Regions from separate parts of the Micromonospora sp. CPCC 205539 genome, predicted to be linked through region 1. Evidence: riboswitches for the same ligand, from Rfam matches in the RefSeq annotation. Region 1 holds a riboswitch; each other region holds the start of a gene.
The links. Region 1 has a riboswitch for cyclic di-AMP ahead of V6V47_RS30045 (coiled-coil domain-containing protein). Riboswitches for the same ligand answer to the same signal wherever they lie in the genome.

Region 1 (7,770 bases):
GGTGGGCGTACGGCGTCCCCATGGCTTGTACGTGGAGAGGACCGTCGCGATGATCATCAGGCTGGTCGACACGGTGGGCGCGATCACCAGGTCGGCGCGGTCCCGGGCGGGCAGAGCGGCGCCCAGTGCCCCGGCGTGCCGCAGGTTCGGGGTGAGGAGGAACAGCACCAGTCCGACCATCACCGTGGTGATCACCAGCTTCGCCAGCACCCAGCGGTAGCGCAGCAGCCCCCACGGAGTGAGCAGCGAACTGGCCACACCGATCAGCCAGACCAGCACGCTCAGCGGCGCGAACAGCACCGTCCCGATCAGCGCGGCGACCGGATAGACGACGGCCGGGTCGGCGCCCCGCTGCGCCGCGATGCCCAGCGTGAGCAGCACCAGGTCGGCGCCGAGCCAGCCCAGCGACGTGATCAGGTGCAGGGTGAGCAGGGCCTTGCGGGCGGTGGATGGGATCCGAGGCATACCGCGAGCCTGCCCGCCGGGGCCGGTCGAGTCGTCCGACCGCTGGCGACAATCGGGGTACGCCCGCTGACGTACCCGGCCGGTGTCCCCGACACGCGGGGGCACCGGCCGGACGGGGTCAGTACACCGACAGGTGCACGTGGTTGGTGTGGGCGCTGGACGGGTCGCTGCCCGCCCCGCTGTACGACTTCCACCCGCTGCTGGGCAGCCAGATCTGCCGGTACCAGATCACGTAGAGCACGGCGAGCCGGTCGGCGTTGCGGATGAAGTAGGCGGCCAGGTTGTTGCCGTACGTCTTGTCGCCACCGGTGGCGTTGCCGCCGAAGCCGGACTTCTGCGCGGCGAAGTCGCACGCCCGGCCCTTCGGGTGCTCACCTGAGCCGCCGTTGCGGTGGCAGGAGACGTACCGGGTGAAGCCTGCGGCCTTGGCCTGGTTGAGCGCGTGCAGGGTGCGGGGGGTGATACAGCCGGTGGCCGGAGTGGGGTCGTTGACGCTGCACGACTCCGATGGCCACGAGCCGTCGGAGTTGCGCGGCGCGGCCGTGGCGTTGGCGGCCGAGGTGCCCCGGTTGGAGCTGGTGTCGGCGGTGACCTGCGGCTTGGTGGTGGCCACCGTCAGGGCCCGTTCGGCCTGCTCCTTGCGCTTGGCCATCACCGTGACCTGCTTGCGCTGCTCGCGGATCTCGCCGTCCAGGGCGACCCGGGTGCGGTCGGCCGTGTCCTTGGTGTCGAGCAGGTCGCGCAGCACCCGGTCCTCGTTGGCGGCGACCGATTCCAGCGCGGCGGCCCGGTCCATGAAGCCTTCCGGGGTGTTGCTGTTGAGCAGCGCGGAGATCGTGCCGAGCCGGCCCGTACGGTAGGCGACTCCGGCGATTTCGCCGACCTTGCGACCGCGTTCGGTCAGCTCGGTCTCGGTGGTCTTGAGCTGGACGGCGAGCTGCTGCTGCCGCTGGATGGAGTTGTCCAGGGCTCGCTTCGCGTCCAGGTAGCCCTTGCTGGCCGCCTCGAGCTGGGCTCGCAGCGCCGGGGTGCCGCCCTCGACGTCGTCGTCGGGTGCCGCGGCGACCCGCAGGCTGGTCGGGGGAGCGGCCGAGGCGGTGCCGGCCGGGAGCGCGACGCCGAGGGCGAACATCGCGACGATCAGGGCCGCCAATCGAGCGGCAGGTGGTCGTGCTGGTGCCACTGCGCATGTCCTTCCGTCAGCCGCCGACCGGGTTAGCTGACGGGTTCGGGACGGAAGATCCCTACCGCTGACGCGGATGCACCCCAGGAACATGGTTCCCCGGTTCGCCCGCTAGGGCGATTAGGCGGCGACCACCACCGGCGCCGGGAGGGCGCCGCCGGGTGGAGGCCGGAACCGAGCCTACCGGTGCCGATGGGGCCCGTGCAGCCAATGTGACGGACGGTGTTGACGTGATGACCAAAAGGGGGCCGAGTAGGGCTACCACTCGATCGAGCCGCACGCCCCGGGGGCGGCACCGGGCTCGATCTGCAACGTCGCGTGCTCGATCCGGAAATCGTCGTGCAGGGCGGTGCGGGCCGCGGTGAGCACCGCGCCGACTTCCGCGCCGGGTGCCATGGTCAGGTGTGCGGAGGCCACCTCCATGCCGGAGGTGAGCGTCCAGACGTGCAGGTCGTGCACCTCGACCACGCCGGGCACCGCGGCCAGCCGGTCGTGCACGGCGGTCACCTGGAGGTGTTCCGGGGCGGCCTGCACCAGGATGCGGACCGCGGCCCGGCCCAGCCGCCAGGTGCGCGGCAGGATGAAGACGCCGATGGCGACCGCGACCAGCGGGTCGGCCCACCACCAGTCGGTGACCTCGATGAGCAGCGCCGCGCCGATCACGCCGAGCGAGCCGAGCAGGTCGCCGAGCACCTCCAGGTAGGCGCCCCGGAGGTTGATGCTCTCCCGGGCCCCCGCGCGGAGCAGGGCGAAGGCGACCAGGTTGGCGAGCAGGCCCAGTACGGCCACCGCGAGCATCGGGCCGGCCAGCACCTCGGGCGGGTCGCCGAACCGGCTGATCGCCTCGACCACCACGTAGACCGCCACGCCGGAGAGCAGGACGGCGTTGGCGAGCGCGGCGAGCACCTCGAGCCGGTAGAGCCCGAAGGTGCGTTGCGGGTCGCCGGTGGCCCGCCGGGTGGCGGTGATGGCGGCGAGCGCCATGGCGATGCCGAGGACGTCGGTGAACATGTGCCCGGCGTCGGAGAGCAGGGCCAGTGAGCCGGTGTGGAAGGCGGCCACCGCCTCGACCACCATCAGGGCGGCGAGCAGGCCGAATGCTGCCCAGAGCCGACCCCGGTGCTGGTGCGCGGCGTTGGCGACCGACCCGTGGTGGTGGTCATGACCTGCGCCCACGAGACCACCCTCCGCTGTCGGCTGGGACCCGGTCAAATATATGTTCACATCGCAATGTATGCAACTGTCCGGCCGGCGGGTGCCGCACAGGCTCACTGCCCAGGGTCAGCCCGTCGGGTCGATGGTGGTGAGCCGCTGGGTGGCCCGGGAGAGCGCGACATAGAGGGTGCGCACCCCGGCGCCGGGGTCCGCCCGGATCTCGCTCGGGGCGACCAGCACCACGCCGTCGTACTCCATGCCCTTGGCCTCGAGGCTGGTCACCACCTGCAGCCGCGGCGCGCCGAGCGCGCCGAGCCAACCGGCGACCTCGTCGCGGCGGGGGACCGGCGTGATCACCCCGACCGTGCCCTCCACCTCGGCCAGCAGACTGGCCGCGGCCTCGGTGATCGCGGCCTCCAGGCCCCTGGCAGGCACCACCAGCTCGACCGGGTCGACGCCGGTGGAGCGTACGGCGCTCGGCAGCGACAGGTCCGGGTAGAGCCGGCGGATCTCCGCCGCGGCCACCGCGAAGATCTCCGCCGAGTTGCGGTAGTTGGTGGTGAGCGTGAACTGGTGCCGCTTGCGTCGGCCCAACGCCTGGTCCTGGGCCCGGGTCAGCTCCTCCGGGTCACCGGTCCACGCGGTCTGCGCCGGATCGCCCACCACGGTCCAGGAGGCCAACCGACCCCGTCGGCCGACCATGCGCCACTGCATCGGCGAGACGTCCTGGGCCTCGTCGACCACCACGTGCGCGTACTCCCGGTAGTCCTCCGGTCGCTCCCGGGCCGCCGCCCGGGCCGCCCGCTGCCGCTCGCCGAGGGTGCTGAGCTCGCGGACCCCGCCGGCGAGCTGGAACGGGTCGCGCTTGGCCCGGGCCGGCCGCATCGGCTTGCCGAGCAGCGCGTCCAACTCGTCCAGCAGTGCGATGTCGGCGATGGTCAGCCCGATGTCGTCCAGATCCTGGTACGCAGCGCTCAGCAGCCGGATCTCCGCGTTGGAGAGGAGCCCGCCCGCGTACCGACGCAGCCGCTCCGGTCGGGCCAGCCAGCCGAGCACGTGCCGCGGGTGCAGCCGCGGCCACCACGCCTTGAGGAACTCCTGGAACTCTGGGCGCTCGGCGATCTCGCTCTCGAAGGCCCGCTGCTCCGGCAGCCGGGTGATGCCCAGCCGACGGGCCTGCGCCCAGAGCGCGGCGAAGACGCCGTCGAAGCCGGCCCGACGCACCTCGTTGCGCCGGGCGCCCCGGGGCAGCGCGCGGTTCCGGATCCCGTCCAGCTCGGCCCGGTCCAGCCGCAGCAGCGTGCCCCGGTAGAGCAACCGCAGCTCACCCGGGCCGCCCGGCACCGCGTCCTGGACCGCCCGCTCCAGCACCCGGCGCATCCGCAGCGAACCCTTCACCGACGCCACCTCGGGCGGGTCGGTGCGGGTCGCGGTCATCCCCGGGAAGAGGGTGCCCAGCGAGTGCAGGGTCGCGGTGTCCTCACCGAGCGAGGGCAGCACCGAGCCGATGTACTCGACGAAGACCGACGACGGGCCGACCACCAGGATGCCGCCCCCGGCGTACCGGCTGCGGTCGGAGTAGAGCAGGTACGCGGCCCGGTGCAGGGCCACCGCGGTCTTGCCGGTGCCCGGCCCGCCCGCGACGATCGTCACCCCGGAGCCGGGGGAGCGGATCGCCTCGTCCTGCTCCCGTTGGATGGTCGCCACGATGTCGCGCATGCCCCGGCCGGTGGCCTTGGACAGGGTGGCCAACAGCGCGCCGTCGCCGACCACCGTCATCCCCTCCGGGGTGGCGGTCGGGTCCAGCAGGTCGTCCTCGATCCGGGTGACCCGCTCGTTGCGCGACTGGATGGTGCGGCGGCGCACCACGCCCTGCGGCTGGGCCGGGGTGGCCTGGTAGAAGGCGGCGGCGGCCGGCGCCCGCCAGTCGACGACCAGCGTCGTGGCGTCCTCGTCGCGGATGCCCAGCCGGCCGACGTGCAACACCTGCTTGTCCCGCAGGTCCAGCCGGCCGAAGACCAGCCCCTCGTGCTCGGCGTCGAGGGTGTGCCGCCGCTGCGCGGCGTGGAAGACCATCGCGTCGCGTTCGACCAACGCGCCGAACGTGCCCACCCGGGCCAGCCGGTAGCCGTCCTTCTCGGCGCGAACCGCCGACTGCCGCAGTTCGGCCAGTCGGGCGTACACCCGGTCGAGGTGCCGCTGCTCGACAGCGATCTCCTGCGCCAGGGCGGTCTGGTCGGTCAACGCACGCTCCTCCTAATGTCGCCGGCAAGCGGCGCGAACCGCGCGGGCCAACCGCAGAAGGGTACGGCCCCCGGCCCGGCCCGCCGCGCCCGAGGTGCGGGAACGCGGTCAGCCACCCGCCCCGGCGGGTGTCGCGCCGCGCCGGCGGGGCGGCGGCGCGGCGAGCACCCGGCGCAGGACGCCGGTCAGCGCGGCGTTCACCTCGTCCGGGCGTTCCATCATCAGCATGTGCCCGGCACCCGGGCAAACGGTCAACTCTGTCGCCGGCAGGACTGCGGCGATCGATTCGGCGCACGGCGGCGGGGTCAGGCGGTCCCGGTCGCCGACCAGGGCAGCCGCCGGCAGGTGCGCCAGCTCGGCGAGGGTGTCCAGCCGGTGCTGGGTGCCGAACGAGGCGCGGAACCCGCCGATCGAACGCAGCGAGGCCCGGGCCACCGCCGACGTCACCAGTCGGATGTCGGCCGGCTCGCAACGGTCGCCGAAGAGCATCCACCGGATGCTCGGTTGCAGCGCGTGCAGCAGCGCCCGGGGTGGACGCCACGACCCACATCGGGCCAGCACGCCGGCACCGGTCGTCTCGGCCAGCCGGATCAACCGGGCGATCCGGGGCGAGAGCCCGTAGACGGTGTGCGTGTGCCCCTCGGCGGTGGTCGAGACGAAGACCAGCCCGGCGGCACGGGCCGCGAAGTGCGCGGGGTGGCGGTGCGCGTACTCCATGATCGTCATGCCGCCCATCGAGTGCCCGACCAGGACCACCCGCCCGGTCGGCGCCACCGCGTCGATCACCGCGGCCAGGTCGTCGCCGAGCTGGGTCAGGGTGGCCGTGGGCAGCGCCATGCAACTGGACCGGCCGTGCCCCCGCGCGTCGTAGGTGACCACCCGTGCCGCGCCACCGGTCGCCTCGGTGAGCGCGTCGAGCTGCCGGTGCCAGCTGCGCCCATCCAGCGTCCAGCCGTGCAGCAGAATGGCGGTGACCTGCGCGTCCGCCGGGCCCGTCGTCTCGACGTGCAGCCGCACGCCGTCGGGCAGACCGACCTCGAACCGCTCCGGCATCGCCACCTCCCCAGGGCCGCCCGGCACCACCAGCACCTCCGATACCCGGCGGTAACACCGGCTACCCGTGATGAGACCACGCCAATCGCGGTGTGGCGAACATTCCCGACCTCGACCCGTGGCCACCGAGACCGGGCCAAGCTGGATGGCATGGGGGCACCGACCGGTCCGCCGCCGGGACGGCTGGCCGGCGGTACGCCCAGAGCCGCGCTCGCCGAGCTGCTCACCGGCAACCGGCGTTTCGTCAGCGGGCAGCCGGTGCACGGGCATGACGTGACGGCCGCCGCGGCGGCCGCTTCCGGCGACCAGCAGCCGTACGCGGTGGTGCTGGGCTGTATCGACTCACGGGTGCCGTTGGAGGCGATCTTCGACCAGACGTTCGGCGCGATCTGCGTGATCCGTACCGGCGGTCACGTGCTCGACCGGGCGGTCTGCGGCTCGATCGAGTACGTGGTCGGCCAGCTCGGCGTACCGCTGGTGCTCGTGCTCGGCCACGAGCGGTGCGGCGCGGTGGGTGCCGCGGTGGACGCGCTGCGCACCGGGGAGCGTCCCGGCGGCTCGCTGGCCCACCTGGTGGACGAGATCGCCCCGGCGGTGCTCGACGCGGGGGTGGACGACCCGGCGGTGCATCCGCTGGCGATCCGTCGGCATGTCCGGCGCACGGTGCACACGCTGCGCGCCGACGACCTGCTGGCCGGCCCGGTCGCCGCCGGCCGGGTGGACGTGGTCGGCGGCCTCTACGACCTGGCCACCGGCGAGGTCGCCCTGCTCGAAGGCCCCTGAGACGCGGAACCGCCCGCCGGGAGGTCCCGGCGGGCGGTTCGAGGTGTCGCGGTGGGAGAGGGCTCAGCCCTCGAAGACACCGGCCTCGACCAGGCGCTTCTCGGTCGCGTCCCAGCCGTCGCCCGGGTGGGCGGTGTTGAGGCCGTTGATCTCCGCCCGGATCTTGGCGGCGTGCCCGGCGGCGGCCAGCACCCGAACCTCCTCGACGAAGGCGTCGGAGTCGGTGCGCAGGTGCACGGTCTTGCCGTTGGTCAGGTTCCGCAGGTAGGCGTGCTTGCCGCCGTTGAGCGGGATGAGGTACTTGAACTCGCCCAGCACGCTGAGGGCGCCACCCTGGCCAGCCTGGCCGGCCCGGACGGACGCGCGCGCGGTCTTAGAGGTGTTGCTCGCCACGGAGGTACTCCTTGCAAGACGTACGGGAGGACTGGACGTCCGGGGGCTGTGTGCGGGCGACAGTGCGTCGGCCCACGAAGATGTACGCGGCAGAAGCCGCCGGTGGAACTGTACACGACCACGACATCAGGCTGGTTGTCGCGGTGTCCTGAGAGGTAACGGCGACCACCCGTCCGGCTATTCCGGCCGGCGAATTCTCCGATTCCCTGGCGCACCATCCGTCACAGGAGTCATCATGTGTTGCAGCAACCACCTGGGTGGACGAGGTCGTAGGGGAAGACGCACCTCGCTCTCCGGGAGGTCACCGTGCCAACGCGTGGCGTCGTATACGTCCACTCGACCCCGCTCGCCGTGTGCTCACACGTCGAGTGGGCGATCGCGCGCGTCCTAGCCGCGCCGGTCAACCTGCAGTGGACGGCTCAGCCCGTCGACCCCGGCGCCCGCCGGGCCGAGTGCGGGTGGACCGGTCGTCCGGGAACGGGCGCCGAGCTGGC
Region 2 (7,770 bases), on a different contig from region 1:
ACGACGGCGATCAGGACCGGCGGGCCGCCTGGTCCTCGGGCGTCTCGGCGAAGAGCGCGAGCAGATCGCCGACCTCGCGGTCGTCCTCGGCGGGGTGCCGGAACCGGCCGGCCGGGTTGAGCGTGTATTCGTTTCGCCGCCCCACCCGGGTGCGGTGCAGGTAGCCGCCCGCCTCCAGGTCGGCGACGATCGCCTGCGCGGCCCGCTCGGTCACGCCGACCTCGGCCGCGACGTCGCGCAGCCGAGCCGTGGGGTCGCGGGCGATGGCCAACAGGACGTGCCCGTGGTTGGTGAGGAACGTCCAGTTCCGGCCACCGCCGGTGTCGCTGCCGCCCGTCGCCGTGCTCGCCATCGTGGCACCGCCTCTCCGGTTCCCGCCCTGCCCTGTCGGGCGCTGCCGGCGGACCGGCGGGGCCAACGTATGAAATCTAAATCACGCATATCTTGACGCATCTTGCGGTGCGTGTGACCGTGGAGCCGGGTCAGCGCCCGCCGCCGACCCAGTTGACCATGCGGCTGAGCAGGCCAAACGTAACGAGACGAGGTGCGGGATGAGTCTTCCCGGTACGCCCGACGGTCAGCCAGGTCCGCAGCGCACCACCGACTCCGTGTCGGTGCCGGCCAATCCGGCCCGCGCGTACGCCGAGCTGGCCGCCGGCAACCAGCGCTTCGTCAGCGGCGCCCCGCACCACCCCAACCAGGACGCCGGGCACCGGGCAGCGGTGGCCGACGGACAGCACCCGTTCGCGGTGATCGTCGGCTGCTCCGACTCCCGACTGGCTGCCGAGATCATCTTCGACCGCGGTCTGGGTGACCTGTTCGTGGTCCGCACGGCCGGGCACACCGCCGGCCCCGAGGTGCTGGGCAGCGTCGAGTACGCGGTGACCGTGCTCGGCACCCCGCTGGTGGTGGTGCTCGGCCACGATTCGTGCGGCGCCGTGCAGGCTGCCCGGGAGTCCGACGCCACCGGCACCATGCCCCCCGGGCATCTCCGTGCGGTGGTCGACGCCGTACTGCCCAGCCTGCGGCGGGCCGCCGCCGAGGGGGTGGACGACATCGACGGCATCGTCGACGTCCACATCGCGCAGACCGTCGAGACGCTGCTCGGTCAGTCGCCCGTGCTGGCCGCCGAGGTGGCGCAGGGGCGCTGTGCCGTGGTGGGGGTGTCGTACCGGCTCGCCGCTGGCGTGGTGCGCCCGGTGACCGCCGTACCGGCCGGTGCCGCTCCGCTCGACGTACTGACCGGTTCCACCGACCCGGCCGCGCACGCCGCCGCCTGACGCGGCGAGGGCCGCCCCGCGCGAAGCGGGACGGCCCTCGACGGAGCGTGCGGGTCAGAGCAGCGACATGTGTACGTGGTCGGTGTGGTTCGACGGTCCGCTGTACGACTTCCAGCCGGTCGCCGGGAACCAGATCTGTCGGTTCCAGATCACGTAGTAGATGCCGAGTCGATCGGCGTTGCGGATGAGGAACGCGGCGACGTTGTTGCCGTACATCCGGGTGTCGTCGTTGTGCCACGGGGCGAAGCCGCTCTTCTGCAGCGACCAGTCGCAGGCGCGGCCCTTCGGGTGCTCCCACGGCCCGCCGGAGCGGTAGCAGCCGACGAACCGGTTGAAGCCGGCCCGTTTGACCTCCTTGTACGCGTGCAGCGTGCGGGGAGTGACGCAGCCGGAGGTGGTCGGGTCCTTCTCGCTGCACGACTCGGACTTCCAGTCCCCGTCGGCGGTGCGGCCCGGGCCGATCTTGGCGACCGGCGAGGTGGCCGACACCAGACCGCCGGTGAAGCCCTTGCCGCCGACCAGCGAGAGCGCCTTGTCCGCTTCGTACTTCTGCTTGGCCATCACGGCGGCCTGCTTCTGCTGCTCGCGGACCTCCGTGTCGAGGGCCAGCTTGGCCTGCTCGGCGCGCTGCTTGACGGTGTTGACCTCGGAGAGCTTCTTCTCGTTGACCATGTTCATCTCGTCGAGCACCGCGGCGCGCTGGACGAACGAGTCAGGGGCGTCGCTCTCCAGCAGCATCGCGAGGGCGCCGATCCGGCCCGTCCGGTACGACTGGGCGGCGATCTGCCCGACCTGTGGGGCCAACGCGGCCAGGTCGGCGTTGGCGCGCGCCACCTCCTGGCCCAGCTCCACCTGCCTGCGCTTGGACTTGTCGAGCTTGGACTTGGCCGCCGAGTATTCGCGGTTGGTCTTCTCGATGACGTCGGTGAGCAGTTGGGGCTCGCCGTCCTCCTCGTGCCCGGACGGCGTCGGAGTCGCCGGGGCGGCGTGCGCCGGGAGGGGGCCGACGAGCACGGTCAATGCGGCGATCACGGCCACCACGGGTGTCGACCAGCGGCGTAGGGGTGCCGTCACAGTGTTCCCTTCCGTCGACCGCCGACCGGGTTAGCTGACGGGTTCGGGGCGGAAGTGGCCCCTACCGCTGACGCGGATTCACCCCACGTGCCTGGGTCCCCGGCTCGCCGTGCGGCGATTGGGCGGTGGCACCGCAGGCGCCGCTTCGCGCCTTCGGCGGTGACCGGCAGTGAGGTTACCCGAGAGTCCTTCGCCTGAGCTACGTCCAGATGCCGACTAAAAGCGTCATTTCGCCATGGCGCTGCGTGACCAGTGACGCGGTTCTCAGGGCGAATGCCCCACCTCGTCACACTGAGGAGTGTCACCATGCCGTCTCCGTGCTCCTGTCCGGGTCTGGCCACGCGTCGATGGCGGTGGCGGGGGGTGTGGACCGGGCCGGGTCGGACCGACCCGCGCGCGGTGAACTCAGTGCGGCCAGTGCCTCCGCCCGGGACGGCCCGGCGGGGGCCTCGACCGTCGGCGTGTCGCCGGGCCGGCCGGCAGCGGCCACCACCGCGGCCAGCCCGGTGGTCAGCGGGACGGCAGCGATCAGGCCGAGCGTGGCCACGATGCTGCGGACGATCTCCTGCGCGAGGAACTCGCTGGTCAGGATCTGCGCGACCGGCCGCGAATCGGCGGTGAGCAGGAGCAGTAGCGGCAGCGAGGCGCCGGCGTACGCCAGCACGATGGTGTTGACCGTGGAGGCGATGTGCGCCCGGCCGACCCGGGTGGCTGCCCGGTAGAGCTGGAGCCGGGTCAGCCCGGGGTTGGCGTTCGCCAGCTCGGTGACGGTGGCCGCCTGGGTGACTGTCACGTCGTCGAGCACACCGAGCGAGCCGATGATGATCCCGGCGAGAAGTAGGCCGTGCAGGTCGACGTTGGCCTGGAACATCGACAGCGTGGTGGCGTCCTCGCTGCCGAAGCCGGTGAGGTGGGTGGCCGCGGTGGCGACGGTGCCGAGGACGCCCGTCAGCACGAGGCTGCCCAGGGTGCCGAGCACCGCGACCGAGGTCTGCGCGGTGACGCCGTGCGTCAGGTACAGCACCACGAACATGATCAGGGCGGCCCCGACCACCGCCACCAGCAGGGGCGACCGACCGGCGGCGATACCCGGCAGCACGAAGGTGAGCAGGATGGCGAAGCTGGCGGCCAGACCGCCCAGCGCGGCCAGGCCCCGCCAGCGGCCGAACGCGACGATCGCGGCCGCGAAGACCACCGCCAGCCACACCAGCGGCGTACCGCGCTGATGCTCGGCGATGTGCCAGGTGCTGGCGGTGGGATCGGTCGGATCGGTCAGCTCGACCAGGATGACGTCGTCGCCGGCTTCGATTCGCGGGGCGCCGGGGCCGTCCGGCACCGGCGTGTCGACCTGCTGGCCGGCCGCCGGCCCGTCGTCCACCCGGACGGTGATCGTGCCGCACGGCCCGGCTCCGGCGCCCGGGGTGCCCTCGGTGCCCGGTGGTGTCGGTGGGCAGGGCACGGTGACCACCCGGACGGCCGTGCCGTGGTGGCGCGGCACGTCGGCGCCGCCGTCGCTCGGTGCCGCGCCACCTCGTGGCCAGAGCACCACGGCGGCGAGCACGGTGGCGATGAAGAGGGGCACCACCGTTGCGACGAGGATCCGCCGGACCCCGGGTGGGGCGGGCGGAGCGGTACGGCCATGGTCGGAACCCAATGCGTGACTCCCAACGATCCAGTGCGGGGTACGTGCCGGCAGGCCGGTCGGTTCACCGCCGTCGCGGGAATGCGGCGAAGGTTGCGGCAGATCGCTGGTCGGCGACCTGCCGCTGACGGACGGTGAGTGCCCGGCCTGGTCGTCGCCGCCCGACCGGGCAGGTGGATTTGGGGGCCATCGTGGGAAATGCTAACCAGCCCGACCCGGGGACGCAGGTCGTGGCGGAGTGTCGTGCTGTCAGCCGCGCTTCATCAGCCGGCCGACGGCCGCCATCATCTCGGAGGCCATCTCGTCGGCCCGGCCCTCGGCCGCACCCTCATGCATGCAGTGCCGGGCGTGCCCGTCGAGCAGCCCCAGGGCGACCTTGTCGAGAGCGGCCTGGATCGCGGAGATCTGGGTGAGCACGTCGATGCAGTAGCGGTCCTCGTCGACCATCTTCTCGATGCCCCGGACCTGGCCCTCGACACGGCGCAGGCGCGCGAGCAACTGGTCCTTGCTGGCGGTGTACCCGCGGATCGGCGTGGGAGTGGTCATGCCGATCAGAATAACCTACCCCTGGGGGGTATGGTAACGTTCTCGCAGTACCCCTAGGGGGTATGGGTTCCGAGACGGTTAAGGGAGACAGGCCGATGGTCGACACGACGTACCAGGTGCAGGGCATGACCTGCGGGCACTGCGTCAGCTCCGTCAGCGCCGAGGTGCGCGCCATCCCCGGGGTGCACGACGTCCAGGTCGACCTGGCCGCCGGCCGGGTCACCGTCAGCAGCGACCAGCCACTGGATGCCGAGCTCGTCCGGGCCGCCGTCGACGAGGCCGGCTACGACCTCATCGACGACTGATCGGGGCCCGCCATGAACACGGTGACCAGACTGGGCGGCTTCGCCCTCGGTCTCGCGGCGGTCTTCGGCGCGGCGTACGGGATGGGCCGGGTGGTCGATCCCGTGACCCCGTCCGCCGACAACCGGCACGACACCGCAGCGCACGGTGAGCGCGACGATTCCGTCGACCGGATCCCCGGTGGTCTGCTGGTCTCCGAGGGCGGCTACACCCTCGAACCGGTCGCCGCCCCGGCCGGCGAGTTCGCCTTCCGGATCGGGGGTCCGTCCGGCCAGCCGGTGACCCGGTTCGACGTGGCGCACGACAAGCAGATGCACCTCATCGTCGCCCGGCGGGACCTCTCCGGCTTTCGCCACGTGCACCCCGACCTGAGCCCGGACGGCACCTGGCGGGTCACCTCCCCGCTGGCCGGTCCCGGGCAGTGGCGGGCGTTCGCCGACTTCACCCCCACCGGGGGTCGACCGCTGACCCTCGGCGTGGACGTGGCCGTGCCCGGCGCGTTGACCGAGCGGCCACTGCCCGCCCCGGCGACCAGCACCACCGTCGACGGTTACACGGTCACCCTGGCGGGCGCGCCGGAGCCCGGCCGCACCTCTCCGCTCACGTTCACCGTGACCCGGGCCGGGCGGCCGGTCACCGACCTGGAGCCCTACCTGGGCGCGTACGGGCACCTGGTGGCGCTGCGCCGGGGTGACCTCGCGTACCTGCATGTGCACCCGGACGGGACACCCGGCGACGGGCGGACCAGGCCCGGCCCGGCCGTCACCTTCCTCGCCGAGGTGCCGTCGGCCGGCAGCTACCGGCTCTACCTCGACTTCCGGCACGACGGTTCGGTGCACACCGCCGAGTTCACCGTCGTTGCCGGCACCACGCCGGCCGGCGCCGACCCGACCCCGGGCGCTCCCGCACCGAGCGGCAGCGCCGACCACGGCGCCCCCGGGCACGGGCACAACTGACGGGACGCGACGATGACCACCACCAGCAACAGGCCACTGCCCGAGGCGCCGAATCGCATCGAGTTGGCGATCGGTGGGATGACCTGTGCCGCCTGCGCGGCCCGGGTCGAGAAGAAGCTGAACCGGATGGACGGGGTGAGCGCGACCGTCAACTACGCCACCGAGAAGGCCACCGTCCGGTACGCCGACGACGTCACCCCGGACGACCTGATCGACACCGTGCAGAAGACCGGTTACTCGGCGGTGCTGCCGGCCCCGCCGGCCGCCGTCGGGCCGGCCGCGCAGCCGGTGGACGAGCTGCGTGGTCCGCGTACCCGGCTCTGGGTCTCGGCGGCACTCAGCGTGCCGGTGGTCCTGCTGGCCATGGTGCCGGCCTGGCAGTTCGACTACTGGCAGTGGCTGTCGCTGACCCTGGCCGCGCCGGTGGTGGTCTGGGGCGGGCTGCCGTTCCACCGTGCCGCCTGGGTCAACCTGCGGCACGGCGCGGCGACCATGGACACGTTGGTCTCGCTCGGCACCCTGGCCGCGTTCGGCTGGTCGCTCTGGGCGCTCTTCCTCGGCGACGCCGGCACGCCCGGCATGACGCACCCGTTCCGCTTGGCCATCAGCCGCACCGACGGCGTCGGCAACATCTACCTGGAGGCGGCCGCCGGGGTGACCGTGTTCCTTTTGGCCGGCCGCTACTTCGAGGCCCGATCGAAGCGGACCGCCGGCGCAGCCCTGCGCGCCCTGCTCGACCTCGGCGCCAAGGATGTGGCGGTGCTGCGCGACGGGGTGGAGACCCGCATCCCGGTGGACCGACTCGCCGTCGGTGACCGGTTCGTGGTCCGCCCCGGGGAAAAGATCGCCACCGACGGGGTGGTCGACGAGGGCACCTCCGCCGTCGACGCCAGCATGCTCACCGGCGAGTCGGTGCCGGTCGAGGTCGGTCCCGGTGACGCTGTGGTCGGCGCCACGATCAACACGGCCGGCCGGCTGGTCGTCACGGCCACCCGGGTCGGCGCGGACACCCAGCTCGCTCGGATGGCCGAGCTGGTCGAGCAGGCGCAGAGCGGCAAGGCGGCCGTGCAGCGGTTGGCCGACCGGATCTCCGGTGTCTTCGTGCCGATCGTCATCACGCTGGCCGTGGGCACTCTCGGCTGGTGGCTCGGCACCGGTGCCGGGCCGACCGCCGCGTTCACCGCCGCGGTGGCCGTGCTGATCATCGCCTGCCCCTGCGCGTTGGGTCTGGCTACGCCGACCGCGCTGCTGGTGGGCACCGGTCGGGGCGCGCAGCTCGGTGTGCTGATCAAGGGGCCGGAGGTGTTGGAGTCGACCCGGCGGGTGGACACGGTGGTGCTGGACAAGACCGGCACCGTGACGACCGGCCGGATGACAGTGGTGGACGTGGTGCCGGCGGCCGGGGAGGAGCACGCAGAGCTGCTCCGGCTCGCCGGCGCGGTGGAGGCCGCCTCCGAGCACCCGATCGCCCGGGCGGTCGCTGCCGCGGCGGCCGAGGCCGGGGCGCTGCCCCCGGTGAGCGGCTTCGCCAACCTTGAAGGGCTGGGCGTGACCGCCACCGTCGACGGGCGGGCCGTGCTGGTCGGTCGGCCCCACCTGCTGCGCGAGCGCGGACTCGACGTACCGCCGGAGGTTGCGCGGGCGGTGACCGACGCGGAGGCCGCCGGGCGGACGGCGATCCTCGCCGGCTGGGACGGGCGGGCCCGAGGCATGCTCGCGGTCGCCGACGTGGTCCGGCCGACCAGCCGGGCCGCCGTGACCCGGCTGCGTGCCCTGGGGCTCACCCCGATCCTGCTGACCGGGGACAACGCCACCGTGGCCCAGGCGGTGGCGGCCGAGGTGGGTGTGACCGAGGTGATCGCCGAGGTGCTGCCTACCGGCAAGGTCGACGTGGTCAAGCGGCTCCAGGCCGAGGGCCGGTCGGTGGCGGTGGTCGGCGACGGGGTCAACGACGCCCCGGCGCTCGCCC
Region 3 (7,770 bases), on a different contig from region 1:
CTCCGGGATCAACGAGCGCGGCGACTTCGCCTCGCTGCCGATGAAGACGTACTCCTCCGGCATGGCCGCCCGACTGCGCTTCGCCATCGCGGCGGCGAAGAAGCACGACGTGCTGCTGATCGACGAGGCGCTCGCCACCGGTGACAAGGGCTTCCGTAAGCGCAGTGAGCAGCGTGTGCGGGAGCTGCGCGAGGGCGCCGGCACGGTGTTCCTCGTCAGCCACCAGCTCGGCTCGATCCGGGACACCTGCGAACGGACGATCTGGCTGGAATCCGGCGTGCTGCGGATGGACGGGCCCACTGACGAGGTCATCCGGGCATACGAGGCCTACGCGAACAGCAAGTAAGGTTCCGGGAAACATACGGCATCGATTCGGACCACCGGACCGCGTCGCCCCGTTGGGGCGGCGCGGTCCGCGCGTTAAGGTTCATTCCGTCGCCGCTCGGGCGGAACCTTCCGTTAACGCATTCCTGAGAGTGAGGATCCGGCAATGACGCAGGACCAGACCACTGGCCCGGACGCCGCAACGGAGACCCCGGCACCGTGGCGGCCCTCGCGGACAGTGGCCGTGGTGCTGGCCGGAGGCACCGGGACCCGGCTGGGTCTCGGCATCCCGAAGCAGCTGCTGAAGATCGCCGGTAAGCCGATCATCGAGCACACCCTGGCGGTCTTCGAGGCGGCACCGGAGATCGACGAGATCATCGTGCTGATGGCGACCGGGCACGTCGAGGACGCCCGGCAGATCGTCGAGAAGGCCGGCTTCCGCAAGGTCACCAAGGTGATCGAGGGCGGCGACACCCGCAACGCGACCACCCGGATCGCCCTGGACGCGGTCGGTCCGGCGGACTGCAACATCCTCTTCCACGACGCGGTGCGCCCGCTGGTCAGCGGTCGGATCGTGCGCGAGTGCGTGAACGCGCTCTGGACCTACGCCGCGGTGGACGTGGCCATCCCGTCCGCCGACACGATCATCCAGGTGGACGAGAACGACTGCATCACCGACATCCCGGTGCGCTCCCGGTTGCGCCGTGGGCAGACCCCGCAGGCGTTCCGCTCCCCCACCATCCGTGCGGCGTACGCGGTCGCCGAGGATGACCCGAACTTCGCCGCCACCGACGACTGCGGCGTGGTGCTGCGCTACCTGCCCGGCACCCCGATCAAGGTGATCGACGGCTCGGACGAGAACATCAAGGTCACGCACCCGGTCGACGTGCACCTGGCGGACAAGCTCTTCCAGCTCGCCGCGGCGCAGGCGCCCCGGCTGACCGACCACCGCAGCTACACCGAGGAGCTGACCGGCCGCACCATCGTGGTGTTCGGCGGCAGCTACGGCATCGGCCACGAGCTGACCGAGCTGGCCCGGCGCTACGGCGCCCAGGTCTTCCCGGTCAGCCGCTCCACCACGGGCACCCACGTGGAGAAGGCCGAGGACGTCGAGGCCGCCCTGAAGGCCGCGTTCGAGGCCACCGGCCGGATCGACCACGTCGTGGTCACCGCCGGGATCCTGGAGAAGGGCGCGCTCGTTGAGATGGACGAGGCGACCATGGACCGGCTGCTCCAGGTCAACTTCGTCGGCCCGGTGACCATCGCCCGGCAGTCCCTGCCGTACCTGCAGCAGACCAAGGGCCAACTGCTGCTCTACACCTCCAGCTCCTACACCCGGGGGCGGGCCCGCTACGCGCTCTACTCGGCCACCAAGGCCGCCCTGGTCAACCTCACCCAGGCGCTGGCCGACGAGTGGGCCGAGGTCGGCGTCCGGGTCAACTGCATCAACCCCGAGCGGACCGCGACGCCGATGCGTACCAAGGCTTTCGGCGAGGAGCCGGAGCACACCCTGCTCGCCGCGGACGCCGTCGCCCAGTCGTCGCTGGACGTGCTGGTGTCCGACCTGACCGGTCAGGTCATCGACGTCCGCCGGGCGCCGGGTGACGCACCCGCGCCGAGCGTGCCGGCGCAGTCCGGGTCGGGTCGGGTCGGATCGCCGGCCGGCGCGGCCTCCGCGAACTGACGCCGACGGCGACGCGACACCGACGACGGCGGCGAACGGAGCGACATGCGTGGTGACCTGGTCCGGAAGCTGGCCGCCCGGTGCCTGAGCGCCGGACTGGCCGTGCTGGCCTTCGTCGTGGTGGCGCTGACCGGCGCCACCGGATGGGGGCTGGCGCTGGCCGTCGCCGCGCTGGCCGCGGCTGCCGCCGAGCGGCGGGTCCGGCCGGGTGCGGACCTCGTCGTGGAGACGGCGCTGGTCGCCGCCGCGGTCCTGGTCGGGTACGCCCGACGGCTGGACGACGGGCTCGACCTGGCGCTGGTCGCCACCGCGCTGGTCCTGCTGGGGCTGGTGCTGCTGGTCGGGCCGCTGCGTACCGCCGGCAACCTGGAGATCCGGGCGGCCAACCTGCCGGTGCGGGCCTGGACGCCGCTCGTCGCCGACCAACTCGGCACCGCCCTGCTCGGGCTGCTCGCGGCGATCGCGCTGACCGCCGCGCTGGTCCTGCCCGCCGCCGTGGCGCTGGCCGCCAGCCTGCTGGTCGCCGCCGGCGCCGGGGCGGTCGCCCTGGACCTGGCCCGGCGGCGGTTCCGGCCGACCGCGGGCGGTGGCGCGGTGGCCCAGGCGCTGCGCCGGCACCAGCCGGAGTTCCTGCTCTACTTCTCCGCGCCGCCCGGCTCGGAGTACCAGGTCACCATGTGGCTGCCGTACCTGAAGCGGATCGGCCGTCCGTTCGTGGTCGTGCTCCGCGAGCCGGAGTTCCTGGCGTCGATCGCCGCGGCCACCGACGCCCCGGTGGTCTACTGCCCGACCCTGCGGACGATGGACGACGTGCTGGTGCCGAGCCTGCGGGCGGCGTTCTACGTCAACCACGGGGCGAAGAACAGCCACTGCATCCGGTTCACCCAGCTCGCCCACGTGCAGTTGCACCACGGTGACAGCGACAAGGCACCGAGCGCCAACCCGGTGTCGGGGATCTTCGACCGGATCTTCGTGGCCGGTCCGGCCGCCATCGACCGGTACGCCCGGGCCGGCGTGCGGATCCCGGCGGAGAAGTTCGTCGTGGTGGGCCGCCCGCAGGTCGAGTCGATCGAGGTGCGCTCGGAGCCGACGCGGGGGCTGGCGCACCCGACCGTGCTCTACACGCCGACCTGGACCGGGCACCACGCCGACGCCGACTACTGCTCGCTGCCGGTGGCCGAGCGGCTGCTGCGGCGACTGCTGGAGCGCGGGGCCACGGTGACCCTGCGCGCCCACCCGTACACCACGCAGAATCCGGCCTCGGCCCGGCAGCTGGGCCGGTTGACCGAGCTGCTGGTCGCCGACCGGGCCCGCACCGGGCGACAGCACGTGGTGGGCGCGGCGGCCCGGGAGCTGACCCTGACCGAGTGCGTCAACCGCTCGGACGCGCTGGTCTCCGACGTGTCCGGCGTCATCTCGGACTACCTCTACTCGGGCAAGCCGTACGCGGTCACCGACATGGGCGACGAGGGTGACCGGTTCGTGGAACGCTTCCCGCTGGCCGGGTCGGGCTACGTGCTGCGCCGGGACATGTCCAACGTGGACGAGGTGCTGACCGCGCTGCTGGACACCGATCCGGTGGCCGAGGCGCGTTGGGCCACCCGCCGCCGCTACCTCGGTGACTTCCCGGCCGAGTCGTACGCCGAAGCGTTCCTGGACGCCGCCCGTCGGGAGCTGGAGCCGACCAGGACCCTGGCCACCTCCGCACCGGTGTAGCGCTCAGCGGTACGGGTCGAGCAGCGCGAGCACGGCCGCCGGGTCCTCCACGTGCGCGTTGTGGCCGAGCCCGGGCAGCGTGGCGACCGGTACGCCGAACTCCTTGAGCTGCGCGTCGGTGACCATCGGATCGAGTTCGCCCCGCGCCAGCACGACGGGCACGTCGGTCGCCGCCAGCAGCGCGGCGAGGTCGGGCTCGCCCACGGCGAACGCGGCCGGGTCCATCGCCAGCCGCCACCGGCCGTCGACCTGACGCAGGCCGGCGTCCACCATCGGGTCGTCCGGCGAGACCAGGCCGGCGAGCCCGGCGACCCGCAGGTAGCGACGAGCCGCCTCGGTGCGGTTGGCGAACCAGCTCACCGGGCGGGCGGCGAGCTCGGCGGCGTGGGTCAGCTCGGCGGGTGACCAGACCGCCTTGATGCCGAGCCCGACCACCGCGTCCACCGGCGTCCCCGCGGCGCGGGCGGCCAGGGCAAGAGCGACCACCCCGCCCAGCGAGTGGCCGAGGACGACGATCCGGTCGTCGGCGGCGAGGCCGTTGGCGACCCGCTGAGCGAACCCGTCGAAGGAGTACGACGACAGCGGGGCCGACCAGCCGTGCCCCGCGAGGTCCGGAACGAGCCACCGCCCGGGCCAGTGCTGCTCGAGCAGCGACGCCCAGGGCAGCCAGACATCCCCGGTCGTCCCCATTCCGTGCAGCAGCAGCAGGACCGGCCGACGGCCAGGGCGGTCACCCGATTCATCTACCACGGCCGCAGTCTCCCACGGTTTCCGCCCCTGGTACGAGAGTCGCCGCCGCCGATGCCGCAGAAAGATCCACCATTGTGGAGTCCAGACGCCGCGGGCGCCGTCCCCTCGTGGGGGACGGCGCCCGCAGCCGTTACGCGCCCAGGTCAGGCGGAGTAACCCCGGCTGGTGATCCAGTTGGCCAGGTCGATGGTGCTGATCCAGTACGCCGGGTCAGCCGCGTTCGCCGAGTCGGCGATCCGCACGGTCCGGCCGCTGTCCTTGTAGCCGACCACGGCGATGTAGTGGCCGCCGCCGTAGGAGTGCCAGTTGCCGTCGGTGTCGGTGGCGTCGCCGACGATGTTGGCCACCACGCCACGGTGGTCGGTGATCGCCGCGACCACGTCGGCCTGGAGGCGGTCGATCTGCGTCCGGCTCGGCGCGGTCGGGAACATCCGGGTCTTGTACGGGGAGCCCTTCACCTCGGCGTTGAGCACCCGGGTGGTGTCCTCGGCCGAGTTGGTGCCCATCTCGGTGGTGCCCAGCTCGGCGCCCAGCTCGTCCTGCGTACGGTCGATGCCGGTGGCGCTGAGCGCGTTACGGGTGGCCGCCGGGCCGCAGTTGTAGTACGTGATCTGCGCCTGGTAGTCGTAGTCGAGCACCTTGGTCGCGGGCGGCTTCGGCGGCTGCGGCTTACGGGTCAGGTCCGGGTTGCTCTTGGCCTTGGCCTTGGCGGCCGGCGACGCGGCGCTGGTGGTCGGGGCCGCAGCGGTCGGCGACGTGCTGGCCGAAGGGGGAATGACGAGCGCGTCGCTGCCGGAGGTGACCGTGCCGCTGCGCATCTCGGCGACCGTGGTCGCGGTGTGCTTGCCGGCGGCGGGCGCGTCGTCGGTGCCGGCGAGCAGGGCGCCGGTCGTGGTCGCGAGCGCGAGGGCCGCGGCAGAGGCGGCGACGATCTGGTACGGACGCTCAGTGGTGAGGCGGCGGAGCTGACGCTTCAGGGTGTGCTTCACGGGATCCTCCACGGTTCAGGGGGAGAGCGGCACACCGGGGCCGAGCCGGTATCCGGGCAGGCGCCAGCGCGCGGACCGTGGTCCGCGGATGGTGAACCGCTCAGGGGTACGCCCGGCGCGGCCGGGCGGGAAGGGTGGTGACCCGGGGGTCAGCTCACCGTCACCGGACGAATGAGCGGGGGTACCACGACGCCGTGGAGGCGGGGGAACAACCGAGGGGTGGTGAGGTGCTGCACGGAAATGGAACTCCTTCCGACACCGCCTACCGGGTTAGCTGACGGATTCGGGCGGGAAGATCGCCCTACCGCGGGCCGTGGCTCGCGGATTCACCCCGGACTTACTGGTGGGTCCCCGGTTCGTAGATCACGATTGAGCGGGTCGGCGCGGCGTCGCCTCTTGCGATCGGTTACCGCACCGGACGAGCCGACACTACTGGCCACTTCACGCCCTGCCAAGCGCGGTTCACCTGCGTAAACCTCAAGGGGCGCGACAATTTCTGCGCGTATTACCACTGACGCGACTCGATGGGACAAGCGGTTACGGCGGCACCTGCGGGCGACAACCGGACAGGTTGTCAACAATGCCGACGAATTCACGGGCACAATCCGGCCGATCGTGCCGCACGCCCGATTCCTGGCCAGTGTGACGGGGCTCACCCACCAAACGGCGAAATCAGCCCACGCGGGCCGGACGCCAGCGCGTCACGACTGCCGGCCGGAACGCCGCGGACACCGTGCGACGGGCCGGAACCGGGTCGGGCCGCAGCCGGGTTGCCGCCGCGTACGCCTCCTCCGCGAGGGCGCGGGCGGCCTCGGCGGCCAGCTCCGCGTCCCGCCAGGCTGTCCGTTCCCGCCCGGCGGCGGCCTGGTAGTCGGCCCGCCGACCGTCCCGGATCGCCCGGTGCAGCTGCACCTCCTGCTCGACCGGGTGCCGACGGGGGTCCCAGCCGTGCCGCTGCCCGAACACGTCGCCGAGCTGGCCCATGGACAGCTCACCGCGCCAGTGCGCCGTCACCGCCGCGTGGTGCAGAAAGCGCTCCCGGGCGGCGTACTCGAAGGGGGTGCGCGGGGTACGTGGGGTGGGTAGCGCGCCAGCACCGGCGACCCGGCGCGCGGCGGTGTCCGCCTCGTCGTACCCGGCCCACGCCGCCTCCACCGCCTCCTGCGCGGCCAGCCAGTCGGCCCGCCGTCGGCGAGCGGTCTGCGCGGCGCCGGCCGCGGCGACGGCCACCTCCTCGGCGTACCTGCTCAGATCGACAGCCTCGGCGGCAGCCAACTCCCGAGCGGTCGGCGCCGGCGGGGGCGGATCGGCCGCCGGCTGGTCCTGATCGTTGCGGGCGACCAGCACGACGAGGACGGTCATCGCCAGCAGGAAAAGGGCCGACCAGATGACGGCGGCCTGCGGCACCTCGATCAGGAACTGGTAGAAGACGGCGGTCTCCATGTCGACACCTCGGGGAATGAGCGATGCGATGGGGAGCCGCACCGGCCGCCCGGGCCCTTGCGCGGGCCACGCGAGCGGTGGGTACGGAGTTGATGGATCGACAGGTGTGGCGGTGGGACGCTCGGGCCGGGGACTCAGCGCCCGGGTGGGGCCCGCGGTGCCCTGCTGGCCGGGCCATCGGCCGGGGGTAGTCGATCCGGGTCAGCCCCGCACCCCGACAGCGGGCCGGCCGAACCGGCGAATACCGCACCCTGGCCGCCGACGGGCACCGGTTGCGGGTCGGCCGACCACGCCGGGCTGGATCCCTCGGCGACGACCGGGGCCACCCGCCCGGCACCACTCACCGAAGCGGGCCGGCACGACGCGGCGAGCGGCCCGGCGGTCACCGCCGTCGGCACGACGACCTGCCCCGCCAGCGGCGCGGCGGTGAACGGCAACGGCGCGGCGGCCGGCGCTGGTGGCGCGACCGCCACCGCAGGGGACGTGCCCGCGCCGAGCGCGAGGGCGGCGACGACGGCGAGGCTGGTCAGCACCCGGCTGGCCCAGCGCGCCACCCACCACAGGGGACAGGTGAGCGCGACCGTAAGCACGTCATCACGCTACCGCCGCCGCCGATCGGGCGCATCGGCGTCGGGCGTGTCGCTTACGCCGCGCCGAGGGCGCTGACCAGGGTGGACGGCGTCAGCGCGAGTCGGCGTACGTCGAACGCTCGTCGATGTGAACCGCCTCGCCGGCCGGGCTGGCCTGACCGGCCTGGCTGGCTTCGCCGACCTGGCTGGCGTTACCGAACTGGTTGGCTTCGCCGACCTGGCTGGCGTTACCGACCTGGCCGGCGTCAGCGGCCTCGCTGGCTTCGGTGCCGCT
Region 4 (7,770 bases), on a different contig from region 1:
TGGTGCACGCGCCCCGCGCCGGCAAACCGGTGCAGGTGGCGAGCATCGACAACATGCCGGTCGCCGGGTTCCGCAGACCCGGCTGATCCACCCCCACGCACGACGACGGCCCCCGGTCAGCGACCGGGGGCCGTCGTGGTTCTCAGCGAGGTGCGCCCACCGGGGACGGCAGGAGCTGCACGTCGGCGAGGTCGACGTACATGATCCGGTGGCCGAACTGGATCTGCACATAACGGTTCTGCCCGCGGATCACCGTCCAGTCGCCCGGCGAGGAGCCGTCGAACGTGCTGGCCCGGTAGTACTCGCCGGCGAGCACCGCGCCGACGGCGTACCGCTGCCCGGCGGCCAGGGTGTACTGGAGTGGCGAGATCGTCTGGTAGGGCACGCCTGCCGGGTACGCCGCCTGCTCCGGGTAGGCCCGCCCGTACACGGGGATGGTGGCGCGCCCGGGCTTCGGGGTGGCCACCACGCCCAGGGTCCAGCTCGCCGTCGGCGCGGACGACGGGTTGTGGAACCAGGCCTTCTGCCCGAGGTACCAGATCGCCGTCCAGTCACCCTGCCTCCCGGCGAGGGCGTACGTCTGGCCGGCGGAGGCACGGGCACCGTGATCCGACACGGCCATCGTGTTCGGGGTGCCGTCCGGGCGCAGCGCGATGTCGTTGACCAGAGGAGCATCCGCCGACGGCGCACTACGCAGGATCACCGCGGACGAGCCGCGCGGCGGGCACGGCACTCCAGCGGTGACGCAGCCGGTGAACGCCGGCTGGTTGGTGGCGAAGTCCGGGTCGATCCGGACCAGCCCGGTGGCCGGGGTGCCGGTGTCCAGCCGGGGCGCGTGCAGCAGCTCGAAGTAGTGCGTCCAGTCCCAGTACGGGCCGGTGTCCCAGTGCATCCCGCGGACGTTCGCGGCGATGGTGCCGGGCACGTTGTCGTGACCGATGATGTGCTGACGGTCCAGCGGGACGCCCAACCGCAGCGCCAGGTGTCGCACCAGCTTCGCCGAGGTCCGGTACATCGCCTCCGTGTACCAGGTGCCCTGCGCGGCGAAGCCCTCGTGCTCCAGCCCGACCGCTTTGGAGTTGACGAACCAGTTGCCGGCGTGCCAGGCGACGTCCTTCGTCTTCACGTGCTGGGCAATGTGCCCGTCCACCGAGCGCAGCGTGTAGTGCCAGCTCACGTAGGTGGGGTCCTGGACGAGTTTCAAGGTCGTCGCGTAGCTGCCCTCGGTGTCGTGGATGACGATGTACTCGATCTTCTGCCGGGAGGGCCGGTCGGAGAGGTCGTGGTTGCCGTAGTCCCCGTCGCCGAACGCCGCGTAGGGCGCCGGGATCCACTCGCAGGAGATGGTGGTGGGGCATTCCAGCCCGTCCGGTCGGGCGAGCCGGCGCAGCCCCAGCCGATCCAGCCAGGAACGCTCCGGCTGGACGGCCCGGGGCGGCAGCGTGATCCGCTGACCGTCGTCGGTCACCCGCGACTCGCCGGCCCCGATGGTGGTGAAGACCTCGTCGGCGAAGGCCGCCGCGGCGTCGGCGCTGTCCGCGCCGGCGTAGCGGGCCACCGCGCCGTACCAGGTGGCTGGGTCGGTGCCGGCGCCGACCGGTGCGCCCAACTCCCTCTGGTACGAGGCCAGCAGCGCCGCCCCGCCCCGGATGTTGACGTCGGCGTCGGTGCGTAGCGACTCGGGGGCGGCGCCGGTCAGGGCGGCGGCCGCGTCCACGGTCTGCAACGCGGCGGCAGGCGGTGCGGGATCCTCGGCCGGCCGGGGTGCGAGCGCCACCGCCGAGCGGGAGTCGTCGCCCCGCGGGTCTTCGGTGCCGGCGTCGTGGTGTCCGGTCCCGGGCAGGGCGGTCACGTGCCGGGCGTCGGTCAGGTGCATCGGGCCGTAGCCGGCACCGGTGCTCGGTGTGCCGTCGTTGCTGTCCCAGCGCGACTCCAGGTAGGAGACGCCGAGCAGCACGTCCGTCGGCACGCCGTACTCCGCTGCCGCCGCGACGTACTGCTGCTGACGGTCGGCGGTGGGTGCGGCGGCGGCCGGGCCGGCGGAGAGCGGTACCGCGGTCGCGGCGGCGACCACGGCGGCGGCGAGCAGTGCGCGCCGGCCGGCCGTCAGGTCTGGACCTTGCATCGAACCCCCTATATTCGGCGAGTGCAGGTGAGGTCACCATCGCGCCGTCCGGGAGTCCGCGTCAATACCTTTCCATTTATCGAAGTCTTGAGAAGAAAACCTTCGCGTACGGACGGTGACCCCGCGCAATCGGTACGGAGTGTCACGGCGGCACGGGTTGCGAAGCGGTAACGGGCGTCTCTACTCTGGTCATTTGTCGGCCCGGTAGCAGGTCCGCCCACCCCGGGCGGTAACGGACCGACACCGCCGAGTCGCTTTCGAGCGAACCGGGGACCCAGGTCCCTCGGGGTGAATCCGCATCCACTGCGGTAGGGCGCCCACTTCCCGCCCGAACCCGTCAGCTAACCCGGTAGGCGGTCAGGAAGAAGGAGTACGGAACCCGGTGGCCCACCATGCCCCGCAGCCGTCGTCCGAGTGGTCGGCATCAGCCGGCCCGACGACGACTGTGCCGCGCCCACGCTGGTCCCGATTCACCACCGCCCTCGCCGCACTGGTCGGCGTCGCCGTCGTTCTGACCGGCAGCGCCACGGCGGCCCACGCAGACCCGTCCGTCGCCGAGATCGAGCGCCAGATCGACGCCGACTGGAACAAGCTCGAGCCGATCATCGAACGGCACAACGCCACCCGGACCGACCTGGCCGTCAAGCGCAAGCAGGCCGACGCCCTGGCCGCCCGGATCGCCCCGCTGGAGCGCCAGGTCGACGCTGCGATGGACAAGGTCAGCGCCCTGGCCGTCCGCGCCTACAAGGGTGAGAACGTCTCCACCGTCAACGCCGTGCTCGGCAGCCGCTCGCCCAGCGAGGTGGTCGGGCAGCTCGAGATGCTCGACCGGTTCGCCCACAATCAGCAGCAGGACGTACGCGAGGTCGCCGACCTGCGCGACCAGCTCGCCCAGCAGAAGGCCCCGCTGGACGAGATGGTGGTCCAGCTGACCCGGACCGAGGCCCAGCTCGCGGCGAAGAAAAAGCAGATCAACGAGGAGATCGACCGGCTGCAGAAGCTGCGGCTCAAGGTCTACGGCAATGGCGGCGGCGGCCCGCTGCGCCCCGCGCCGTGCCCGGCCAGCTACCCCGGCGGCGCCGCCGGAGTGGCGGTCAAGTTCGCGTGCGCGCAGATCGGCAAGCCCTACGTGTGGGGCGCCGAAGGCCCCAACTCGTACGACTGCTCGGGGCTCATGCTGGCCGCCTGGAAGAAGGCCGGCGTGTCCCTGCCGCACAACGCCGCCCAGCAGAGCCGGGTGACCAAGAACGTCAGCAAGGGCGACCTTCGGCCCGGTGACCTGGTCTTCTACTACAGCGACATCCACCACGTCGGCATGTACGTCGGCGACGGCTGGGTGGTGCACGCCTCGCAGGCCGGTCAACCGGTCAAGATGAAGAGGGTCGACGACGGCCCGATCCACAGCTACGGCCGTCCAGGCTGATCCACGACAAGCAGAGGGCCCGTCGCGATTCGTCGCGGCGGGCCCTCGTCGTCAGTTCGTCGGGATCAGCGGGTCGGCCAGGTGCGCCAGTGTTGCCAGGCGCGGCTCGGCGTCGGCCCGCGCTGCCCCTGGTAGCGCGACCCGTAGACCACCGAGCCGTACGGGTGCTCGGCCGGCGAGGAGAGCCGGAAGATGCAGAGCTGCCCGATCTTCATACCCGGCCAGAGGGTGATCGGCAGGTTCGCCACGTTGGAGAGCTCCAGCGTCACGTGCCCGGAGAAGCCCGGGTCGATGAAGCCGGCGGTGGAGTGGGTGAGCAGGCCGAGCCGACCCAGGCTCGACTTGCCCTCCAGGCGGCCGGCGAGCTGGTCACCGAGCGAGATCACCTCCAGCGTCGAGGCGAGCACGAACTCCCCCGGGTGCAGCACGAACGGCTCGCCGTCGGGCACCTCGACCGCCGAGGTCAGGTCGTCCTGCTGCATCGCCGGGTCGATGTGGGTGTAGAGATGGTTGTTGAAGACCCGGAAGAGCCGATCCAGCCGTACGTCGATGCTGGAAGGTTGGACCAGGGTGGGCTCGAACGGCTCCAGGCCCAGCGTGCCGGCCTTGATTTCGGAGACCAGGTCACGGTCGGAGAGCAGCATCGGACCACCATAGCCGCGTTGGCCGAAATGGCCGGATCGGGTGGCGGGTGACCAGCGCGTCGAGGTCGCTGCTCGTACATTTGTTCGATAGAATACCGGCATGGCTTCCTGGTCCGATTTCGCCGCCGACGAGCCCCGCCTCGCCGACGGGATCCGCGTTCTCCTCCAGCAGTACGGGCCGGGCTTCGGCTACCTGGCCACGGTCCGCGCCGACGGCGGGCCCCGGGTGCATCCGGTCTCCCCGGTCATCACCGACGAGGGGCTCTTTTGCTTCATCATCGACTCACCGAAGCGCCGTGACCTCGAACGCGACGGCCGTTACGCTCTGCACTCCTTCCTCCCGGAGGACAGCGACGACGAGGCGTACGTGGCCGGGCGCGCCCGGCCGGTGACCGACCCGGCCCGAGTGGCCCGGCTCGCGCAGAGCGTCCGGGCGGCGCCGCAGGTCGATTGGAGGCTGTTCGAGTTCACCGTCGACGTGGCGATGCTGGCCCGCCGCGAGCAGCACGCCACCGGTGTCCCCGGCGGTGCGGCGGGCGGGCCTGCCGTGCAGGTCTGGCTCGACCCGCAGGCTCCGCCCGCGGCGGCCGAGCCGGCAGCCGTCCCCAGGAGCCGCCCAACCCGCCGCAGCCGTGACATCCAGCGCTCGGCTGCCTGACCGCGGCCCTTCGACCCGACGAGCGGGGTGCCTGGGTGCATGGGTTCGGTGACTCAGGTACAGTGGTGCCGCTTGCGGGTGTAGTTCAATGGCAGAACATCAGCTTCCCAAGCTGACAGTGCGGGTTCGATTCCCGTCACCCGCTCCAGGTTGAAGCCCAGGTCAGGACACGTTCCCGAGCTGGGCTTCACTCATTCTTCATCCAGGGCGTTCGGGCACAACGGACGCTCAGGATGACCCCTCCAGCGATGATTCCCAGCCCGAGCACGATATAGATCATCACCAGCATTCGACCCGTCGTCGTTGCTGCCCGATCGTGGAGCCGGTCCGCTCGGAATTGCGCGCGACCGCAGAGGCCAGCTGCTCGAACCCGGCGACCTCGCCGGCCGGCGTCAACCAACTCGCCTCGTTCACCTCGGACAAGGGTGGCGGAGGAATGACGTCGTGTGTCTCGTACAGCGGTTTGATCCTCGGCGGTAGCCGGCGAAATCTGTTGTCCATGCCGGCACAGTCGCAGACGCCGCCAAGGCACCCGCAGGTCAAGCACGGAGGACAAGGTGCCACGGAGACTTGCGGGCAGTCACCACACCGGTTTCTCGGTGACCCAGTGACCGCTCCACGCTGGGACCGCAGCGTCGCGGAGGTCGTTCCGCTTGTCGATGGTGCCTACTGTCGCGGCCATGGGAGCAATCAAGCCATGGCATCTGTTCGTCCTGACGCTCTGCTGCCTCCTGCCAACGGTGGTGGCGATCGTTGGTGGGGTGTGGGCAGTGCGTCGAGGCCGTACCCGTCGGTAATAGATAGTTGATTCGTCCTCCGGGGTTGACGGTCCCATGACGGACAACGTAGGCCACCTATTCGACAGAGCTTGTTTCTGGAGGTGGTGCCGTGTTCACCGAAGCCTTTCCCATCGTGACTACGCCCGACCTGCCACGGCTGATCGCGTTCTATCAGGACGTCCTCGGCTTCGAGCTGATCTACCGATTCCCGGCTGAGGGCGCTCCGGAGTTCGTGGCACTCCGGCTGGGCAACAGCGAATTGGGCCTGGCCGCCGACCCGGAAGCCGGTAGCCAGCCCCTGGCACACCGCTGGGAGCTGTGCGTCTACGCCAATGACTGCGATGCGGCCGTGGAGACCCTGCGGGCGAGTGGCGCATCAGTCACCGAGGAGCCGGCTGACCAGCCCTGGGGTGAGCGGTCCGCCCGGCTCAGGGACCCGGACGGCAACCGGCTGCTGGTGCTCTCCCGTCTGTAGGCGCGGCAGGTGCCCGTGACGGCGGCGAGGGTCGCGACCTGGGCGATAGGGATGGTTCTCTTCACGGATCTCCTTCGGTGGATGGCCGGGTTGGACGCGGCAGCCTCGCCGTCGCCGCCCCGGGCGGCCCTGTGAATGCGGACCGCCCGAGACGTGCCGGAGCGCGCGCCTGCCATCCCCATCGCGGCGCTCCGCCCCAGACCACCGTCTCGCCCCGGGCCTGCAATGCGCTTGCAACGCCCCTGCACGCGACCGCCCATGGTCAGCGGACCTGGCGTACCAGGCTGCCGCCTCCGGCCACGGCGACGTCCTTGCCCCCGGCGGCGGCGCGTGCCTGCTCGACGGCGCTCTCCACGCCGTCGGTGACGTAGGTGAAGCTGGTGCCACCCCCGCGCAGCAGAGGCTCAGGGGCGCGATGGGTGACGACGAAGACCGGCGCGCGGAACGGCGGCTCCTCACCCCAGGGCACCTCGCCGCCGTCGGCCATCCGCCGACCCATCACGTACGCGCCAGCGGCCCCGAACGACTCGGCGACCACCTCCGAGTTGGCGTCCTGCTCCCCGCCGGCGAAGCCCTGCCGCTCGCGCCACGCGAACGCGTCGGTCGCCCAGCGGGTGACCCGGAGGAATCCGGCGCTCTCGGCCGAATCCATCCAGTCGCCGTCGCCGCTGAACCGAGGACCGGCGTCGAACCCGTCCGCCGATACCGACACCTGTGCGGGTGGGCTCGCCCGCTCAGGACTAGAACTTGCGGTCCGTGATCGCCGCCTCGATCCGCAGACCGAGGCCGGTCAGAATGAGGAAGGCGGCGAGGATGTGCGGTTTCAGCCCCTCGTAGCCGGACGTGAGGCTGAGCAGCGTGATGATGAAGCCCGCCACCAGCGAGAGGGTGCCGAACGTTCTCACCATGTCGGTCCGTCGCGCTTGGAGATCCACGGCCGAACGGTAGCGAAGAATCGGCTCTGCTGGTGCCCCCGCGAAGCCTGTCCGTTCCGCTGCGCGAGCTAGCCCACGACCGACCTCTTGAGCAACGTGCCGGCGGGGGCGTAGCCGTGGCGGCGATAGAAGCGCACGGCACCGTCGTTGCGGTGGTGGATGCCCGCCGAGATGCTCGTGACTCCCTGCTCAGCCGCCCACCGATGGGCCGCGTCGAGCAGCGCCGTGCCGACGCCCAGCCCTCGAGCGGTGTCCAGCACCACCGTGTGGATCTGTGCTGACGGCACCGGGCGCACGATCTGGTGTGCCGGCGGGTCGGGTAGTCGCAACACCTCGACCATGCCGACGACCTGGCCAGCATGCTCCGCGACGAGCACCACGTCCCCGCCGAGCTGGCCAGCGTGATCGGCCTGGTCGGTCAACACGGTCGTGAAGTGGTGGACGACCGCGTCGTGTCGCGGCACACGGTAGACGCCGGGATCGAGGGCGATGTGCGCCTGGGCGTTGGCCAGGCGCAATTCCACCAGTGCCGGCAGATCCGCCACGCTCGCCGGTCGCACCATCACATTGATCCGCTGCATCACCGCGATGCTAGGGCCCTCGTCCGGCCCGGTCGATGGCGAGACCGTGCTTCATCCTGGACGCAGTGGCCTGCCTCCCATGCCCCGAACCGCCCCACATCCAGGATCGGGCAGGGCTCCCACTCGCCATGTCGTGACCGAACCTCAGGC

Region 2: it holds a riboswitch for cyclic di-AMP, as region 1 does, so the genes downstream of both, V6V47_RS13175 (coiled-coil domain-containing protein) here and V6V47_RS30045 (coiled-coil domain-containing protein) in region 1, are expected to answer to the same signal.
Region 3: it holds a riboswitch for cyclic di-AMP, as region 1 does, so the genes downstream of both, V6V47_RS12705 (C39 family peptidase) here and V6V47_RS30045 (coiled-coil domain-containing protein) in region 1, are expected to answer to the same signal.
Region 4: it holds a riboswitch for cyclic di-AMP, as region 1 does, so the genes downstream of both, V6V47_RS05350 (C40 family peptidase) here and V6V47_RS30045 (coiled-coil domain-containing protein) in region 1, are expected to answer to the same signal.

Annotation. Positions count from the first base shown of each region.
Region 1 is NZ_JBAKHW010000057.1:753-8,522, forward strand. It holds gene V6V47_RS30040 (hypothetical protein) at 1-465, opposite strand, end outside; gene V6V47_RS30045 (coiled-coil domain-containing protein) at 584-1,648, opposite strand; cyclic di-AMP (ydaO/yuaA leader) riboswitch at 1,654-1,785, opposite strand; gene V6V47_RS30050 (cation diffusion facilitator family transporter) at 1,907-2,824, opposite strand; gene V6V47_RS30055 (HelD family protein) at 2,930-5,047, opposite strand; gene V6V47_RS30060 (alpha/beta fold hydrolase) at 5,156-6,100, opposite strand; gene V6V47_RS30065 (carbonic anhydrase) at 6,251-6,883, shown strand; gene V6V47_RS30070 (hypothetical protein) at 6,947-7,276, opposite strand; gene V6V47_RS30075 (DUF3145 domain-containing protein) at 7,583-7,770, shown strand, end outside.
Region 2 is NZ_JBAKHW010000012.1:105,124-112,893, reverse strand. It holds gene V6V47_RS13185 (helix-turn-helix transcriptional regulator) at 11-352, opposite strand; gene V6V47_RS13180 (carbonic anhydrase) at 552-1,280, shown strand; gene V6V47_RS13175 (coiled-coil domain-containing protein) at 1,335-2,354, opposite strand; cyclic di-AMP (ydaO/yuaA leader) riboswitch at 2,359-2,489, opposite strand; gene V6V47_RS13170 (YibE/F family protein) at 2,656-4,008, opposite strand; gene V6V47_RS13165 (metal-sensitive transcriptional regulator) at 4,246-4,542, opposite strand; gene V6V47_RS13160 (heavy-metal-associated domain-containing protein) at 4,638-4,847, shown strand; gene V6V47_RS13155 (hypothetical protein) at 4,860-5,801, shown strand; gene V6V47_RS13150 (heavy metal translocating P-type ATPase) at 5,814-7,770, shown strand, end outside.
Region 3 is NZ_JBAKHW010000011.1:184,903-192,672, forward strand. It holds gene V6V47_RS12685 (ABC transporter ATP-binding protein) at 1-346, shown strand, start outside; gene V6V47_RS12690 (bifunctional cytidylyltransferase/SDR family oxidoreductase) at 491-2,008, shown strand; gene V6V47_RS12695 (CDP-glycerol glycerophosphotransferase family protein) at 2,054-3,724, shown strand; gene V6V47_RS12700 (alpha/beta fold hydrolase) at 3,728-4,474, opposite strand; gene V6V47_RS12705 (C39 family peptidase) at 4,618-5,475, opposite strand; cyclic di-AMP (ydaO/yuaA leader) riboswitch at 5,708-5,849, opposite strand; gene V6V47_RS12710 (hypothetical protein) at 6,136-6,906, opposite strand; gene V6V47_RS12715 (hypothetical protein) at 7,041-7,496, opposite strand; gene V6V47_RS12720 (acyltransferase family protein) at 7,588-7,770, opposite strand, start outside.
Region 4 is NZ_JBAKHW010000004.1:207,385-215,154, reverse strand. It holds gene V6V47_RS05360 (C40 family peptidase) at 1-86, shown strand, start outside; gene V6V47_RS05355 (N-acetylmuramoyl-L-alanine amidase) at 143-2,125, opposite strand; cyclic di-AMP (ydaO/yuaA leader) riboswitch at 2,360-2,495, shown strand; gene V6V47_RS05350 (C40 family peptidase) at 2,508-3,548, shown strand; gene dcd (dCTP deaminase) at 3,614-4,192, opposite strand; gene V6V47_RS05340 (pyridoxamine 5'-phosphate oxidase family protein) at 4,293-4,850, shown strand; tRNA gene V6V47_RS05335 (tRNA-Gly) at 4,925-4,998, shown strand; gene V6V47_RS05330 (hypothetical protein) at 5,130-5,351, opposite strand; gene V6V47_RS05325 (VOC family protein) at 5,763-6,104, shown strand; gene V6V47_RS05320 (dihydrofolate reductase family protein) at 6,367-6,816, opposite strand; gene V6V47_RS05315 (hypothetical protein) at 6,845-7,039, opposite strand; gene V6V47_RS05310 (GNAT family N-acetyltransferase) at 7,108-7,620, opposite strand.